Regions from separate parts of the Allobosea sp. NPDC055594 genome, predicted to be linked through region 2. Evidence: predicted binding sites of a transcription regulator. Region 2 holds the regulator's gene; the other holds the start of a gene.

Region 1 (7,156 bases), on a different contig from region 2:
CAACATCCCGGCCGGTGTCGAGGACGGCACACGCATTCGCCTCGCCGGTGAGGGAGAGGCCGGCCTGCGCGGCGGTCCGGCGGGGGATCTCTACATCTTCCTCTCGATCAAGCCGCACGCCATCTTCCAGCGCGACGGCGCCGACCTGTTCTGCCGGGTGCCGATCGGCCTGACCTCGGCGGCGCTCGGTGGCGAGATCGAGGTGCCGACCCTCAATGGCGAGAAGGCCAGGGTGAAGATCCCGGAGGGCACGCAGACCGGCAAGCAGTTCCGCCTCAAGGGCAAGGGCATGAGCGTGCTGCGCTCGCGCGATTCCGGCGACCTCTACATCCAGGTCCTGGTCGAGACGCCGCAGAAGCTCACCGCCCGTCAGCGCGAATTGCTGCTCGAATTCGAGCGCGAGAGCTCCGGCGCGACCCATCCGGAAAGCGCCGGCTTCTTCGGCCGGGTCAAGGACTTCCTCGGCGGCCTCGGCGGCGCCGCCTGAGGCGCCCTGCTGGCAGCCCCATTCCGGCCTTACGCGTCGCTGCGGCCGAATGATCTGGATACGAAAAAGCGGGCGCCTTTCGGCGCCCGCTTCTTGATCGGGACCTGATGCGATGATCAGGCCTTGTCGATCACTTTCTTGACCGCATCCTTGGCATTGCCGACGGCTTGCTGGGCCTCGCCCTTGCGCTCCTGCGCGAAGCCCTCGGCCTCGAGGCCGGGCTTGTTCAGCGCCTTGCCGGCGGCCTGCTTGATGTTGCCGGCGGCCTCGTTGGCCATGCCCTTGATCTTGTCGGCTGTGCTGCCCATCGGTCGTTTCCTCGCTCGAACATGTGCCGCCGTAGCGGCGATGACGAAGGAACGGCCGGGCGCGAAGAAGGTTCCCGGCACGCTGCGCGCTACGAGCCGGCTATCGCCCTCAGTGCTTCCGCCGTCGCCTGATCGGCCGGGAAGAAGGTTTCGAGCGCGAGTTCCGACAAGGTGACGTCGACCGGCGTGCCGAACACCGTCGTCGCCGAGATCAAGGAGAGGATCTTGTCGCCGAAACGCATTTGCAGCGGCACGACGACCGGCGGCTCGCTGTCTTCGCCAGCCTTGCCCTTGCGCGCCGGCAGGTCCGGCGTGGGATATCCCAACAGCTCCGCCAGCAGTTCGGCGAGCGCCGGGTCGGCGGTGGCGCGGATCTGCTGGCGCAGCCGGGCGATCAGATGGCTGCGCCATTCGGCGAAGTTGACGATCGCCGGTGCGAGGCCGCCGGGATGCAGGCTGAGCCTCAGCACATTAACCGGCGGACGCAGCAGCTCCGCTTCGGTCACGCCTGCGAGCAGCGGCGCCACCGCGGCGTTGGCGGCGAGCAGCGTCCAGTGCCGGTCGACCGCCAGCGCCGGATAGGGCTCGTGCCCCTTCAGCAAGAGGTCGATCGCACTGCGGGCCGCCTGCAGGCCGGGATCCTCGAGCGAGCGTTCGAGATAGACCGGCGCATAGCCGGCGGCGAGCAGGAGCGCATTGCGCTCGCGCAGGGGCACGCCGAGATTTTCGGCGAGGTGCAGGACCATGTCCCGGCTCGGTGCCGAGCGGCCGCTTTCGATGAAGCTGAGATGCTTCTGGGAGATCTCGGCCTCGAGGGCGAGGTCGAGCTGGCTGAGCCGGCGAAGCTGGCGCCAGTCGCGGATGAGATGGCCGACCGTAGGTTTCTGGTGCTGGTTCATGTGGGGCAAGCTAGCGCCGGTCGGACCGGCTTCCAATTACCTCCGGCTTAATCGACCGACCTCCGGGCATCCGTCAGCATGGCCACCATCAACAACGGCGCCGCCCGGAACGGTGGCCAAACCGGAGAACAGCCATGGCCTACATCCAGTCCTCCAGCTTCCTGCGCAACGTCCTCGTCCTCGATGCCGCCGCCTGTGCCGCCACCGGCCTGCTGCTCAGCTTCGGAGCCGGAGCGCTTGCCGGCCTGCTCGGCTTCCCGGCCGAGTTCCTGCGCGGCGCCGGGATCGTGCTGCTGCCCTGCGCCGCGGTGCTCGCCTTCCTCGCCAGTCGGGTGCGTCTGCCGCGGCTTGCCATCCGGTGATCGGCATCAACATCCTCTGGGTCGCCGACAGCATCCTGATCCTGGTCTCCGGCTGGTTTCAGCCGACCGCGCTCGGCATCGCCTTCGTCCTGGCTCAGGCCGCGGTGGTCGCGGTCGTCACCGAGCTGGAGGTGATCGGGCTCAAAAAGTCGACGCCGGTCGAGGTTGAGGCCGCTGCCCTCCGGCTTTGAATGCCCCGGCAGAGATCGCCCCGCTTCCGGCGAGCCGGAAGCGGGGCGATCTCGTTTCAGCTGTCACGAAACTGTTGCCCGCACTGATTAGCCGAAGGGTCCGCCGTTCTCTCAAGCCTTGCGGAACAGGACCCGTCCGATGCGCAAACCGCTCGCCTTCGCTGCCCTCGCGACCGTCCTGCTCGGCGGTACGGCTCTGGCCGAACCGATGTTCAACCGTATCGCGACCTTCTCCGTGCCCAGCAATCTCCCCGCCGGCCGCGACCCCAAGCAGAAGACCGTCGCCGAGATCATCGCCGCCAACGAGGCCGGCACGCTGCTCGCCTATACCGATGCCGAGCAGAAGGGCATCGGCCTGATCGACATCGCCGCCGCCAGCGCGCCGAAGCCGGCGGGCTTCGTGTCCGTCGAAGGCGAGCCGACCTCGGTGGTCGTCCTCGGTGACCGGGCCTTCGCCGCGATCGTCACCTCCGGCGACAATTTCAAGGAACCGACCGGGCATCTCGCCACCATCGATCTGAAGACGAAGCAGGTCACGGCGAAATGCGAGCTCGGCGGCCAGCCGGATTCGATCGCGCTGAGCAAGGACAAGCGCAAGATAGTCATCGCCATCGAGAACGAGCGTGACGAGAAACTGGACAAGGGGGCGCTGCCGCAGCTGCCGGCCGGCAACCTCACCCTGATCGGCCTCAAGGACGGCGAAGCTGATTGTGCCTCGAAGCAAGTCGTCGACCTCACCGGCATCACCGCCGTCGAGCCAACCGACCCCGAGCCCGAATTCGTCGACGTCAACCAGGACGGACTCGCCGTGGTGACGCTGCAGGAGAACAACCACCTCGCCATCGTCGACACCGGGACCGGCAAGCTCGTTGCCCATTTTCCGGCCGGTGCGGTCGATCTGAAGAGCATCGACAAGACCCGCGACGGCCAGATCAGTCCGGTCGAGGAGCTGAAAGGGGTGGCGCGCGAGCCCGATGCCGTGCGCTGGCTCGACAATGACCGCTTCGTCACCGCCAATGAGGGCGACTGGAAGGGCGGCTCGCGCGGCTTCACCATCTTCCGCAAGGACGGCACGGTCGAGTTCGATTCCGGCGCACTGGTCGACCATATCGCCATCAGGCTCGGACACTATCCGGAGCGCCGCTCGGCGGCCAAGGGCAGCGAGCCCGAGGGCATCGAGGTCGGAACCTATGGCGAGGACCAGCTGATCTTCGTCGGGCTGGAGCGGGCCTCCCTCGTGCTCGTCTTCAAGGACGAGGGCGCTGGCCGTGCCCCGCGCTATCTCCAGGCGCTGCCGGGCGGGATCGCTCCCGAGGGCCTGCTCGCCATCCCGCAGCGCAACCTCTTCGTCTCGGCCTCCGAGGCCGATCTCGGTGCCAAGGGCGGGCCGCGCTCGGCGGTGACGATCTACGAGCGCAGCGCGGCCCAGGCCGCCTATCCGGCCATTCAGTCCGCCGATGTCGGTGGCGTGCCGCTCGGCTGGGGGGCGCTCTCGGGCCTCGCGGCCCATCCGAGCCTGACCGGCCGGCTCTTCGCCGTCACCGACAGCGCCTATTCGCCCTCCCGCATCCTCGAAATCGACGCGACGGCGAAGCCGGCGACGATCACCGGCGCGCTGACGCTCGGCAAGGACGGCAAGCCCGCCGCCTACGACCTCGAAGGCATCGCAACGCGTCCTGGTGGCGGCTTCTGGCTCGCCTCGGAAGGCAATCCCGAGCACAAGGAGAAGCCGACAAAGAACATCCTGCTGCGCGTTTCCGCCAAGGGCGAGGTCGAGGAGGAAATCTTCCTGCCGGAGGCGCTGGAGAAGCAGGCCACGCGCTTCGGCTTCGAGGGCGTCGCTGTCACCGGCACGGGCGCGGACGAAACCGTCTGGCTCGCTGTCCAGCGCGAATGGAAGGACGATCCCAAGGGCAAGGCCAAGATCCTGAGCTACAGGCCCGCCGACAAGAGCTGGGGGGTGCTGCACTATCCGCTGAGCGCGCCGGCTGCCGGTGCCTGGATGGGGCTTTCGGAGCTGACCTATCTCGGCGAGGACCGCTTCGCTGTGATCGAGCGTGACAACCAGTTCGGTGCCGGGGCGGTGAAGACGCTGCAGAGCTTCTCGGTGAGAGGGATGAAGCCGGCGCCGCTCGGCGCTTCCGACATCCCGACGGTCGAGAAGACGCTGCTGCGCGACCTGACGCCGGAGCTGATGAAGCGCGGCGGCTACGGGCTCGACAAGGTCGAGGGCATGGCGCTCGACAAGGCCGGTGAGCTCTTCGTCGTCACCGATAATGACGGTGTCGACGACTCCTCCGGCGAGACCCAGTTCTTCGTCCTCGGCAAGCTCGTGAAGTAAGCCGGGCGGCGTACTGAGTAGACACAAAAAACCCCTCTCCCGGATCGGAGAGGGGTAGGGGGTGAGGGACTGCCGCTGATCGTGAGGGCGATGCAGCGCCATTCTGTGGGTGAGGGCGGGCCCTGATCAGGCGCTCCGCACCACCTCCTCCGACCCGGGAGAAGGTTAGCCGTTGCGGCTCAGCCGCCTTGAACCTCTCACAGCCCCAGCTTCTTCTTGCGCTGGCCGAGCGTGCGCAGGCGCAGCGCGTTCAGCTTGATGAAGCCCGCCGCGTCGCGGTGGTCATAGGCGACGGCGCCTTCCTCGAAGGTGACGAGGTCCTGGTCGTAGAGCGAATACGGGCTCGAGCGGCCGATGACGTGGACGCCGCCCTTGTAGAGCTTGAGCCGCACCTGGCCGGTGACGAATTCCTGGCTCTTGTCGATCAGCGCCTGCAGCATCTCGCGCTCCGGCGAGAACCAGAAGCCGTTATAGATCAGCTCGGCATATTGCGGCATGATCTGGTCCTTGAGATGGGCGGCGCCGCGGTCGAGCGTGATCGACTCGATGGCGCGGTGCGCCGAGAGCAGGATCGTGCCGCCGGGCGTCTCGTACATGCCGCGGCTCTTCATGCCGACGAAGCGGTTCTCGACCAGGTCGAGCCGGCCGATGCCATTGTCGCGACCGAGCTCGTTGAGCTTGGCCAGCAGCGTCGCCGGCGAGAGCTTCTGGCCGTCGATTGCGACCGCGTCGCCCTGCTCGAAATCGATGGTGATCACGGTCGGCTTGTCGGGCGCGTCCTCCGGCGAAATCGTACGCGAATAGACATAGTCCGGCACTTCGACGGCCGGGTCCTCCAGCACCTTGCCCTCCGAGGAGGCGTGCAGCAGGTTGGCGTCGACCGAGAACGGCGCCTCGCCGCGCTTGTCCTTGGCGATCGGAATCTGGTGTTGCTCGGCGAAGGCGATCAGCTGCTCGCGCGAGCGCAGATCCCATTCGCGCCAGGGCGCGATGACATGAACGTCCGGCTTCAGCGCATAGGCGGTCAGCTCGAAGCGGACCTGGTCGTTGCCCTTGCCGGTAGCGCCGTGCGAGACGGCATCGGCGCCGACCTTCTCGGCGATCTCGATCAGCTTCTTGCCGATCAGCGGCCGGGCGATCGAGGTGCCGAGCAGATAGACGCCTTCATAGGCGGCATTGGCGCGGAACATCGGGAAGACGTAGTCGCGCACGAATTCCTCGCGCAGGTCCTCGATGAAGATGTTTTCGGGCTTGATGCCGAGCAGCAGCGCCTTGTCGCGCGCCGGTCCGAGCTCCTCGCCCTGGCCGAGATCGGCGGTGAAGGTCACGACCTCGCAATTATAGGTGGTCTGCAGCCATTTCAGGATGATCGAGGTGTCGAGGCCGCCGGAATAGGCGAGTACGACCTTGTTCACGCGCTTTTCGGCCATCGGCTGATCTTCCTGCTGAGGCTGCATGAGACACGCTCATGCCTGAGAGACGGATGCGGCCGCGGCGGCCGCATTTCGGACGTAAGGGCGCACTATCGCAGGGCTACGGGCGACGCAATCGGAACCTTCTGATCGATGTGGCGTCTTCCGGTGATGGATCGGCTCCGGCCGGTCCGGGCCGGGGGACCGGCATGATGATCGACGGGCGTGCCGCCCGCGCCGTGGTGGATGTGGCGGACCGGCTTCGGACCGCCGGGGGGGCTGATGACGAAACGTCCTGTTCTGGATTTCTGGTTCGAGTTCGCCTCGACCTATTCCTGTCTGACTGCCCTCAGGATCGAGGCCGCTGCCGAGGCCGCCGGGGTCGATCTGCGCTGGCGCCCCTTCCTGCTCGCGCCGATCTTCGCGGCGCAGGGCTGGAACAGCTCACCCTTCAACCTCTACCCCAGCAAGGGCCGCTATATGTGGCGCGATGTGGCGCGCCGCGCCGGCCGAGCTGGGCTCAGCATCGTCAAGCCGGAGGCTTTTCCGCAGAACTCGCTGGTCGCTGCGAGACTGGCACTTGCCGGCCGCGATGCCGGTTGGCTGCCGGGCTTCACCAGGGCGTTGTTCCGGGCCGAGTTCTGCGAGGGTCGCAACATCGCCGAGGAGGCGGTCTTGACCGCCGCGCTGCGCGCTGCCGGAGCCGATCCCTCGCTCGCCTTCCCGCTGGCACGCAGCGAGGAGGTCAAGGGCCGGCTGAAGGCCGAGACCGAGCTGGCGAAATCGCTGGGCATTTTCGGCGCGCCGACCTTCGTCACTGAAGATGGTGAATTGTTCTGGGGCGACGACCGGCTCGAGGAAGCGCTGACCTGGGCGAAGGACGGCCGCTGAGCCGAGGCGGGGCTTCAGCCCGGCGGCTTGCGGCTCCACGGCCCGTGAGCGGCCGAGGTCTCGGCGATTTCCGGCAGAGGCTGGCGCTCGGCGACTTTGGGCGGGCCGAGCGGCGCCTCGAGCGGCATGCGACCGCCGGCCGTCTGCACCAGCGCCTGCACCCGCTTGGTCACCGAAGGATGGGTCGAGAACAAATCGGCGAAATCATCGGGGTCGTTCTCGAAGCACATGTCCATCACCCCCGACGGCACGCCCTCGATATCGG
Region 2 (7,156 bases):
GCCCTCGATCATCTACGGCATGTGGGGGCTCTTCGTCTTCGTGCCGCTCTTTGCGGCCTATGTGCAGATCCCGCTCTCGAACATCGTCGAGGGCATGCCGATCGTCGGCACCATCCTCTATTCGCGCTCGCCCTCGGGCCTCGGCATCCTGACCGCCGGCATCATCCTGGCGTTCATGATCATCCCGTTCATCGCCTCGATCACCCGCGACATGCTCGAGCAGATCCCCTCGGTGCTGCGCGAGAGCGCCTATGGCATCGGGGCGACGACCTGGGAGGTCGTGCGCTACGTGCTCGTGCCGCAGGCCGGCGTCTCGATCATCGGCGCGGTCATGCTCGGCCTTGGCCGCGCCCTCGGCGAGACCATGGCGGTGACCTTCGTGGTCGGCAATGCCAACCGCCTCTCGGCCTCGGTGATGGATCCGGGCTCGACCATCGCCTCGCGCATCGCCAACGAGTTCAACGAGGCGCTCGGCCTGCAGCTGCACGCGCTGATCGCGCTCGGCTGCATCCTGTTCTTCGTCACCTTCGTTGTCCTGGTCATCGCGCGTATCCTCGTCGCGCGCGTCAAGTCCTTCTGAGGGAAGCGCAACCGATGAACCAGACGCCTCCTGCCGCCCCCGCGATGACCCCGGAAGTGCCCTGGGGCCGCGTCCGCCCGGCGCGCCGCAATGCCGACCGGCTGATGAAGATCATCGCCACGGCGTTCACCCTCGTCGCCATCACCGTGCTGTTCTGGATCCTCGGCATGCTGGTGGTGAAGGGCATCGGCGGGCTTTCGGCCGGCACCTTCACGCAGGTGACGCCCGGCCCCGGTTCCGAGGGCGGCGGCCTTGCCAACGCCATCGTCGGCTCGGCCGTGCTGACCTTCCTCGGCATCGCGCTGGCGACGCCGATCGGCGTGCTCGCCGGGACCTATCTCGCCGAGTATGGCCGGGGCTCGAAGCTCGCCAACCTGATCCGCTTCATCAACGACATCCTGCTCTCGGCGCCTTCGATCCTGATCGGCCTGTTCGTCTACGTCATCCTGGTCGAGCCCTTCCGCGGCTATTCCGGCTGGGCCGGCGGCGTCGCGCTCGGCATCATCGCGATCCCGGTGATCGTGCGCACCACCGAGGACATGCTGCGCCTCGTCCCGGCGCCGCTGCGCGAGGCCGGCTCTGCGCTCGGCGCCCCGCCTTCGGTGGTCATCACCGCGATCACCTGGCGGGCCGCGAAGTCCGGCATGGTCACCGGCATCCTGCTGGCGCTGGCGCGCATCGCCGGCGAGACGGCGCCGCTGCTCTTCACCGCGCTGAACAATAATTTCTGGTTCTCGCCGACCCTCGTCGGCGGCGTCTCCAACCTGCCGGTGACGATCTATCAGTTCGCCTCGGCCCCTTACGAGAACTGGCAGCAGCTCGCCTGGGCCGGTTCGCTGATCATCACCGTCTCGATCCTTTTGCTCTCGCTTATCGCCCGGCGCATCGTGCGCGGCGGCAAGTGAGCACCACGTCCGATCGGAAGGAACATGTCGATGCTCTCGACCCTGGAACTCAGCCCGCAGGTCCTCGACGCCCAGGCGCCGATCCGGATCGCGGTGAAGAACCTCGATTTCTACTATGGCGAGCACAAGGCGCTGAAGAACGTCAATCTCAGCTTCCGTGACCGCCACGTCACCGCGCTGATCGGCCCCTCCGGCTGCGGCAAGTCGACCCTGCTGCGCATCTTCAACCGGATCTACTCGCTCTATCCGGAGCAGCGCGCCACCGGCGAGGTCCTGCTCGACGGCCGCAACGTCATCTCCAACGATGTCGACGTCAACGAGCTGCGCTCGCGCATCGGCATGGTCTTCCAGAAGCCGACGCCCTTCCCGATGTCGATCTACGACAACGTCGCCTTCGGCATCCGCCTCTACGAGAAGCCGCCGAAATCGGAGCTCGACGACCGCGTCGAGGGCGCGCTGCGCCGCTCCGCCCTGTGGGACGAGGTCAAGGACAAGCTGAAGAGCTCCGGCATGGGGCTCTCCGGCGGCCAGCAGCAGCGCCTGTGCATCGCCCGCACCATCGCCCAGAAGCCCGAGGTGATCCTGTTCGACGAGCCGACCTCGGCCCTCGACCCGATCTCGACCGGCAAGATCGAGGACCTGCTGGAGCAGCTGAAGAGCGACTTCACCATCGTCATCGTCACCCACAACATGCAGCAGGCGGCGCGCGTCTCGCAGTACACCGCCTTCATGTATCTCGGCGAGGTCGTCGAGTTCGACGCGACCAACACTATCTTCATGAACCCCAACAAGAAGCAGACGCAGGACTACGTCACCGGCCGCTTCGGCTGAGCCCTGCCGTTCCGCTCGCCCTCGAAGGATTCGCCCCGATGTCCGACCATATCGTCCGCTCCTATGATGCCGACCTCGAAGGACTGCGCCGCAGCCTGGCCGAGATGGGCGGCATGTCCGAGCGCATGCTCGGCGACTCCACCGTGGCGCTGGTGCGCCGCGACACGGCGCTGGCCCAGAAGGTCATCACCGCCGACCAGCGGCTCGACAACCTCCAGCGCGATGTCGAGGAGAAGGCGGTGCTGACCATCGCCCGGCGCCAGCCGCTCGCCAACGACCTGCGCGAGCTGATCTCGGCGATCCGCATCGCCGCCGACATCGAGCGCGTCGGCGACCTCGCCAAGAACATCGCCAAGCGCGCGGTCGCGATCTCCGGCCAGTTCTCGCCGCCGCACCGCGCCGTGGTCGGGCTCGAGCATATGAGCCGCCTGGTCCAGGCGCAGCTCAAGGACGTGCTCGACGCCTATGCCGCCAGCAACGAGCAAAAGGCGATGGAGGTCTGGCGCCGCGACGACGAGATCGACGCGCTCTACACCTCGCTCTTCCGCGAGCTCCTGACCTATATGATGGAAGATCCGCGCAACATCACCTTCTGCACGCATCTTCTGTTCTGCGCCAAGAACGTCGAGCGCATCGGCGATCACACCACCAACATCGCCGAGACGATCCATTACCTGATCACCGGCCAGTCGGTGGAGGAGAGCCGGCCCAAGCTCGACACCACCAACATCCTGGTCGACCTGCCCGCGGCCAATGGCTGAGCGGATGGGCGCCTGAGCGGAGGCTCGACATGCCTGCACGCATCCTGATCGTCGAGGATGAGGAGCCGCTGACCCTGCTGCTCCGCTATAATCTCGAGGCCGAGGGCTTCGAGGTCGACACCGTCGCGCGCGGCGACGATGCCGAGCTGCATTTGCGCGACCATACCCCTGACCTCGTCCTGCTCGACTGGATGCTGCCCGGCCTTTCCGGCATCGAGCTCTGCCGGCGCCTGCGCGCCCGGCGCGACACGGAGCGGGTGCCGATCATCATGCTGACGGCGCGCGGCGAGGAGACCGAGCGGGTGCGCGGCCTCGCCACCGGCGCCGACGACTATGTGGTCAAGCCGTTCTCACTGCCCGAGCTGATCGCCCGCATCCAGGCGCTGCTGCGTCGGGTCAAGCCCGGCCATGTCGTCGGCATGCTGACCGCCGGCGATCTCGAGCTCGACCGGACGACGCGGCGGGTGCGCCGGGCAGGCGCCGAATTGCATCTCGGTCCGACCGAGTTCCGCCTGCTCGAATTCCTGATGCAGGCCCCGGGCCGGGTCTATTCGCGGGCCCAGCTGCTCGACGCCGTCTGGGGCCGCGACGTCTATATCGACGAGCGCACCGTTGACGTCCATGTCGGGCGCCTGCGCAAGGCGATCACCCCCGACGACGCCAAGGACCCGCTACGCACCGTGCGCGGCGCCGGCTACGCCTTCGACGAGACGTTCGCGCGAAGCTGAGCGCCAAGTCTGCCCTCATCCTTCGAGACGCAATCTGCGATCGCTCCTCAGGATGAGGGCTGGAGGTTCGACGCTCCGCGTGGCGCGGCGACGATCACCGCTGCGCCGGCGAGGCAAAGGGCTGCGCCCGTGAGGTCGAAACGGTCCGGCGGCACCTTCTCGACCAGCCACATCCAGCCCAGCGACGCGACGATGTAGACCCCGCCATAGGCGGCGAAGGCCCGGCCGGCGGCGGCGCTGTCGATCAGCGTCAAGAGCCAGGCGAAGAGCGCCAGCGCCAGAAGCCCCGGCAGCAGCCACCAGGCCGATTTGCCGAGCTTGAGCCAGGCCCAGAACGAGAAGCAGCCGGCGATCTCGGCCAGCGCGGCCCCCAGATAGATCGCGAAACTGGTCATGGCGCTGCGGCGAAGCTGGCCGCGAGCCGGGCGAAGACCGGACGGTAGGCTTCCGAGGCGAGCGGCGACAGCTCGCGGGCCTCGGCGAGGTCGAACCAGCGGATCTCGCTGTGCTCGTCATTGCTGATCCGGGCTTCGCCCACCCAGCCGGTCACCGCGAACAGATGCCACAGAGCCGGGGTGACGCCGTCGCTCTCGGTCGTCTCGATGGTGGTCAAGCGCGTGAAGCTGGTCGGCTCGATACCGATCTCCTCCTGCAATTCGCGTCTCAGTGCCTGCTCGATCGTCTCGTCGGGCTCGACATGCCCGCCGATCGTGTCCCAGCAGGACGGTCTGTTGCGGCGATGCGGGGCTCTCAGTCCGAGCAGGATGTCTCCGCCCCGGATCGTCAGGGCGCAGGCATATTCGACGGGCGCGGGACGTTCTGCGGTGCGCATCGGCGTCTCTCCACCAATGGAAAAGCCGGCCCGAGGGCCGGCTTCAATTCTTCTACACAGGGGTGCCGGGTCAGGCGCGCACCTTGCTGCGGTCGCGGCGCCGGTCGGCCGCCGGCTGGTAGGCGATGCGGGCATGATAGCCGCAATAGGGCATGCCGGTCAGCGAGCGGCCGCCGCAGAAGCGGAATTCCGGCGAGGTCGGGTCGCCCATCGGCCAGCGGCACATATATTCGCGCAGGTCCATGATGGTGACGCGCTCGGAGAACGGGATCACCACCTCCTCGGCCGGGGCCGCCGGGACGTGCTCCGCTTCCGGTTCCGCCTCGATCTCCGGGACGAATTGCGGGGCGAGCGCCGTGTTGCCGCGGGTCATGCCGCCGCTCGCGGCGGCAGGGCTCGCCATCGGATGGGCCGGCGGACGCGTCGTCGGCTTGCGCGGGCGCGGCGCGGCCGAGCCGGGATTCTTGGCGCGGCCCGAAAGGCCGAGGCGGTGGACCTTGCCGATGACAGCATTGCGGGTGACGCTGCCGAGTTCGCCGGCGATCTGGCTGGCGCTCAGTCCGTCATTCCAGAGCTTCTTGAGCAGTTCGACGCGTTCGTCGGTCCAGGCTCCAGCTTCGCTCATCGATTTCACCTGTCTTCGTCATGCCTCGCCATAGCCCGGCGACGCATAGGAAAAGATCATGGCGGAATCCGATATCGGCAGCGCCCGTCGAAGAACGGAAACCGCTACGCTCGGAACTGACGATACTGGAGACGCCGCACGAGATGTCGTATCTGACGAGGCCGACCATACAAGATGGCTTGACTCGGCCACAAGAGTCGCCGAATCGGAAATCGTCTTTTCCCCAGACAAAGCTTCGATCCCGCAGTCAGGTGAGTCTATTTGGCAACGCTGCGGCGCCCGGCCGGAATTGACAGTGCCGGACCGCTTTTGCATAGTCTTCTCAATGCGGCCGCCCTTGGGGCGGCGCTTATGTTTTGAGCGATCCGGACTTTCGAGCGATGCGGCTGACGGCGCGACGAGAAAACGGGAAAGGCCTGCGACGATAACGTCGCCGCGGGGTCGCATCGTGCTGGCAGATCGCCGCCGCGCCCCGAACCACCGCTTCACACTCCGGCGCCCAGCGCTTTCCGTTACGTTCCGTCGCGAGGACCTCGCTCCATGAGCTCCGCTTCCGTTTCCGCCAATGCCTCCGTTCTGCTGCCGACCTATGCGCGCGCACCCGTCGCCTTCGAGCGCGGCGAAGGTGCCTGGGCGATCACCGCCGATGGCCAGCGCTATCTCGATTTCGGCGCCGGCATCGCCGTCAACGCGCTCGGCCACGCCCATCCGCATCTGGTCAAGGCGCTGACCGAGCAGGCCCAGCGCATCTGGCATACCTCCAATCTCTACGCGATGCCGGACGGCGAGAAGCTCGCCCGCCGGCTCTGCGAGGCGACCTTCGCCGAGCGCGTCTTCTTCACCAATTCGGGCGCCGAGGCGAACGAATGCGCGATCAAGATGGCGCGCAAGTACCATGCGGCGCAGGGCCATCCCGAGCGCTACCGCATCGTCACTTTCGAGGGCGCCTTCCACGGCCGCACGCTGGCGACCATCGCTGCCGGCGGCCAGCAGAAATACATCGACGGCTTCGGCCCGAAGGTCGACGGCTTCGATCAGGTGCCCTTCGACGACGAGGCGGCGCTGCGCGCGGCGATCACGCCGGAGACCGCGGCGCTGATGATCGAGCCGATCCAGGGCGAGGGCGGCCTGCGCTCGGTGCCGATGCGCTTCCTCAAGCTGCTGCGCCAGCTCTGCGACGAGCACGGCCTGCTCCTGATCTTCGACGAGATCCAGACCGGCGTCGGCCGTACCGGCAAGTTCTTCGCCTATGAGCACAACGGCGTCGCGCCCGACATCATGTCGATCGCCAAGGGCATCGGCGGTGGCTTTCCGATGGGCGCCTGCCTTGCCACCGAGGCGGCGGCGGCCGGCATGGTGCTCGGCACGCATGGCACCACCTTCGGCGGCAATCCGCTGGCCATGGCGGTCGGCAACGCCGTGCTCGACGTCATTCTCGAGCCCGGCTTCATCGAGCACGTCGCCCAGATCAGCCTGCGGCTGAAGCAGTCGCTCGCCGAGCTCAAGGACAAGCATCCCGACGTGATCGAGGAGATCCGCGGCCAGGGCCTGATGCTCGGCCTCAAGCTGCGCACCCCGAACACCGATTTTGTCGCCGAGGCGCGCGCCGCCGGCCTGCTCGTCGTCGCCGCCGGCGACAATGTCGTGCGCCTGTTGCCGCCGCTGATCATCGGCGATGCCGAGGTCGGCGAGGCGCTCGCGCGGCTCGACAAGGCGGCCGGCGCCGTCGAGGCGACGCTGGCCCGGCCGGCGGCGGAATGAGTATGGGGACTCCAGTGCGTCACTTCCTCGACCTGTCCGATTTCTCCAGCGAGCAGCTGCAGGCGATCCTGCGCGCCGGCAACGAGATCAAGGCGCGGCGCCGCACCCCGGCCGCTGCGGGCGATCGCCTGCT

The links. Region 2 encodes PhoB, which activates phosphate uptake and scavenging genes when phosphate is short. Its sites were predicted from a motif close to TGTCATNNANCTGTCAT; they were not measured.
Region 1: the regulator PhoB is predicted to act here: its motif matches at 2,309-2,325, upstream of ACWGRX_RS20485 (esterase-like activity of phytase family protein).

The regions. Positions count from the first base shown of each region.
Region 1 covers NZ_JBSHIO010000011.1:85,354-92,509, reverse strand. The annotation lists gene dnaJ (molecular chaperone DnaJ) at 1-487, shown strand, start outside; gene ACWGRX_RS20505 (CsbD family protein) at 604-795, opposite strand; gene ACWGRX_RS20500 (helix-turn-helix domain-containing protein) at 885-1,694, opposite strand; gene ACWGRX_RS20495 (hypothetical protein) at 1,829-2,056, shown strand; gene ACWGRX_RS20490 (hypothetical protein) at 2,053-2,247, shown strand; gene ACWGRX_RS20485 (esterase-like activity of phytase family protein) at 2,387-4,588, shown strand; gene ACWGRX_RS20480 (argininosuccinate synthase) at 4,786-6,018, opposite strand; gene ACWGRX_RS20475 (2-hydroxychromene-2-carboxylate isomerase) at 6,283-6,891, shown strand; gene ACWGRX_RS20470 (M48 family metallopeptidase) at 6,906-7,156, opposite strand, start outside.
Region 2 covers NZ_JBSHIO010000004.1:339,294-346,449, reverse strand. The annotation lists gene pstC (phosphate ABC transporter permease subunit PstC) at 1-580, shown strand, start outside; gene pstA (phosphate ABC transporter permease PstA) at 595-1,485, shown strand; gene pstB (phosphate ABC transporter ATP-binding protein PstB) at 1,510-2,316, shown strand; gene phoU (phosphate signaling complex protein PhoU) at 2,355-3,077, shown strand; gene phoB (phosphate regulon transcriptional regulator PhoB) at 3,107-3,805, shown strand; gene ACWGRX_RS11150 (YnfA family protein) at 3,853-4,200, opposite strand; gene ACWGRX_RS11145 (NUDIX hydrolase) at 4,197-4,637, opposite strand; gene ACWGRX_RS11140 (GcrA family cell cycle regulator) at 4,708-5,262, opposite strand; gene ACWGRX_RS11135 (aspartate aminotransferase family protein) at 5,803-7,023, shown strand; gene argF (ornithine carbamoyltransferase) at 7,026-7,156, shown strand, end outside.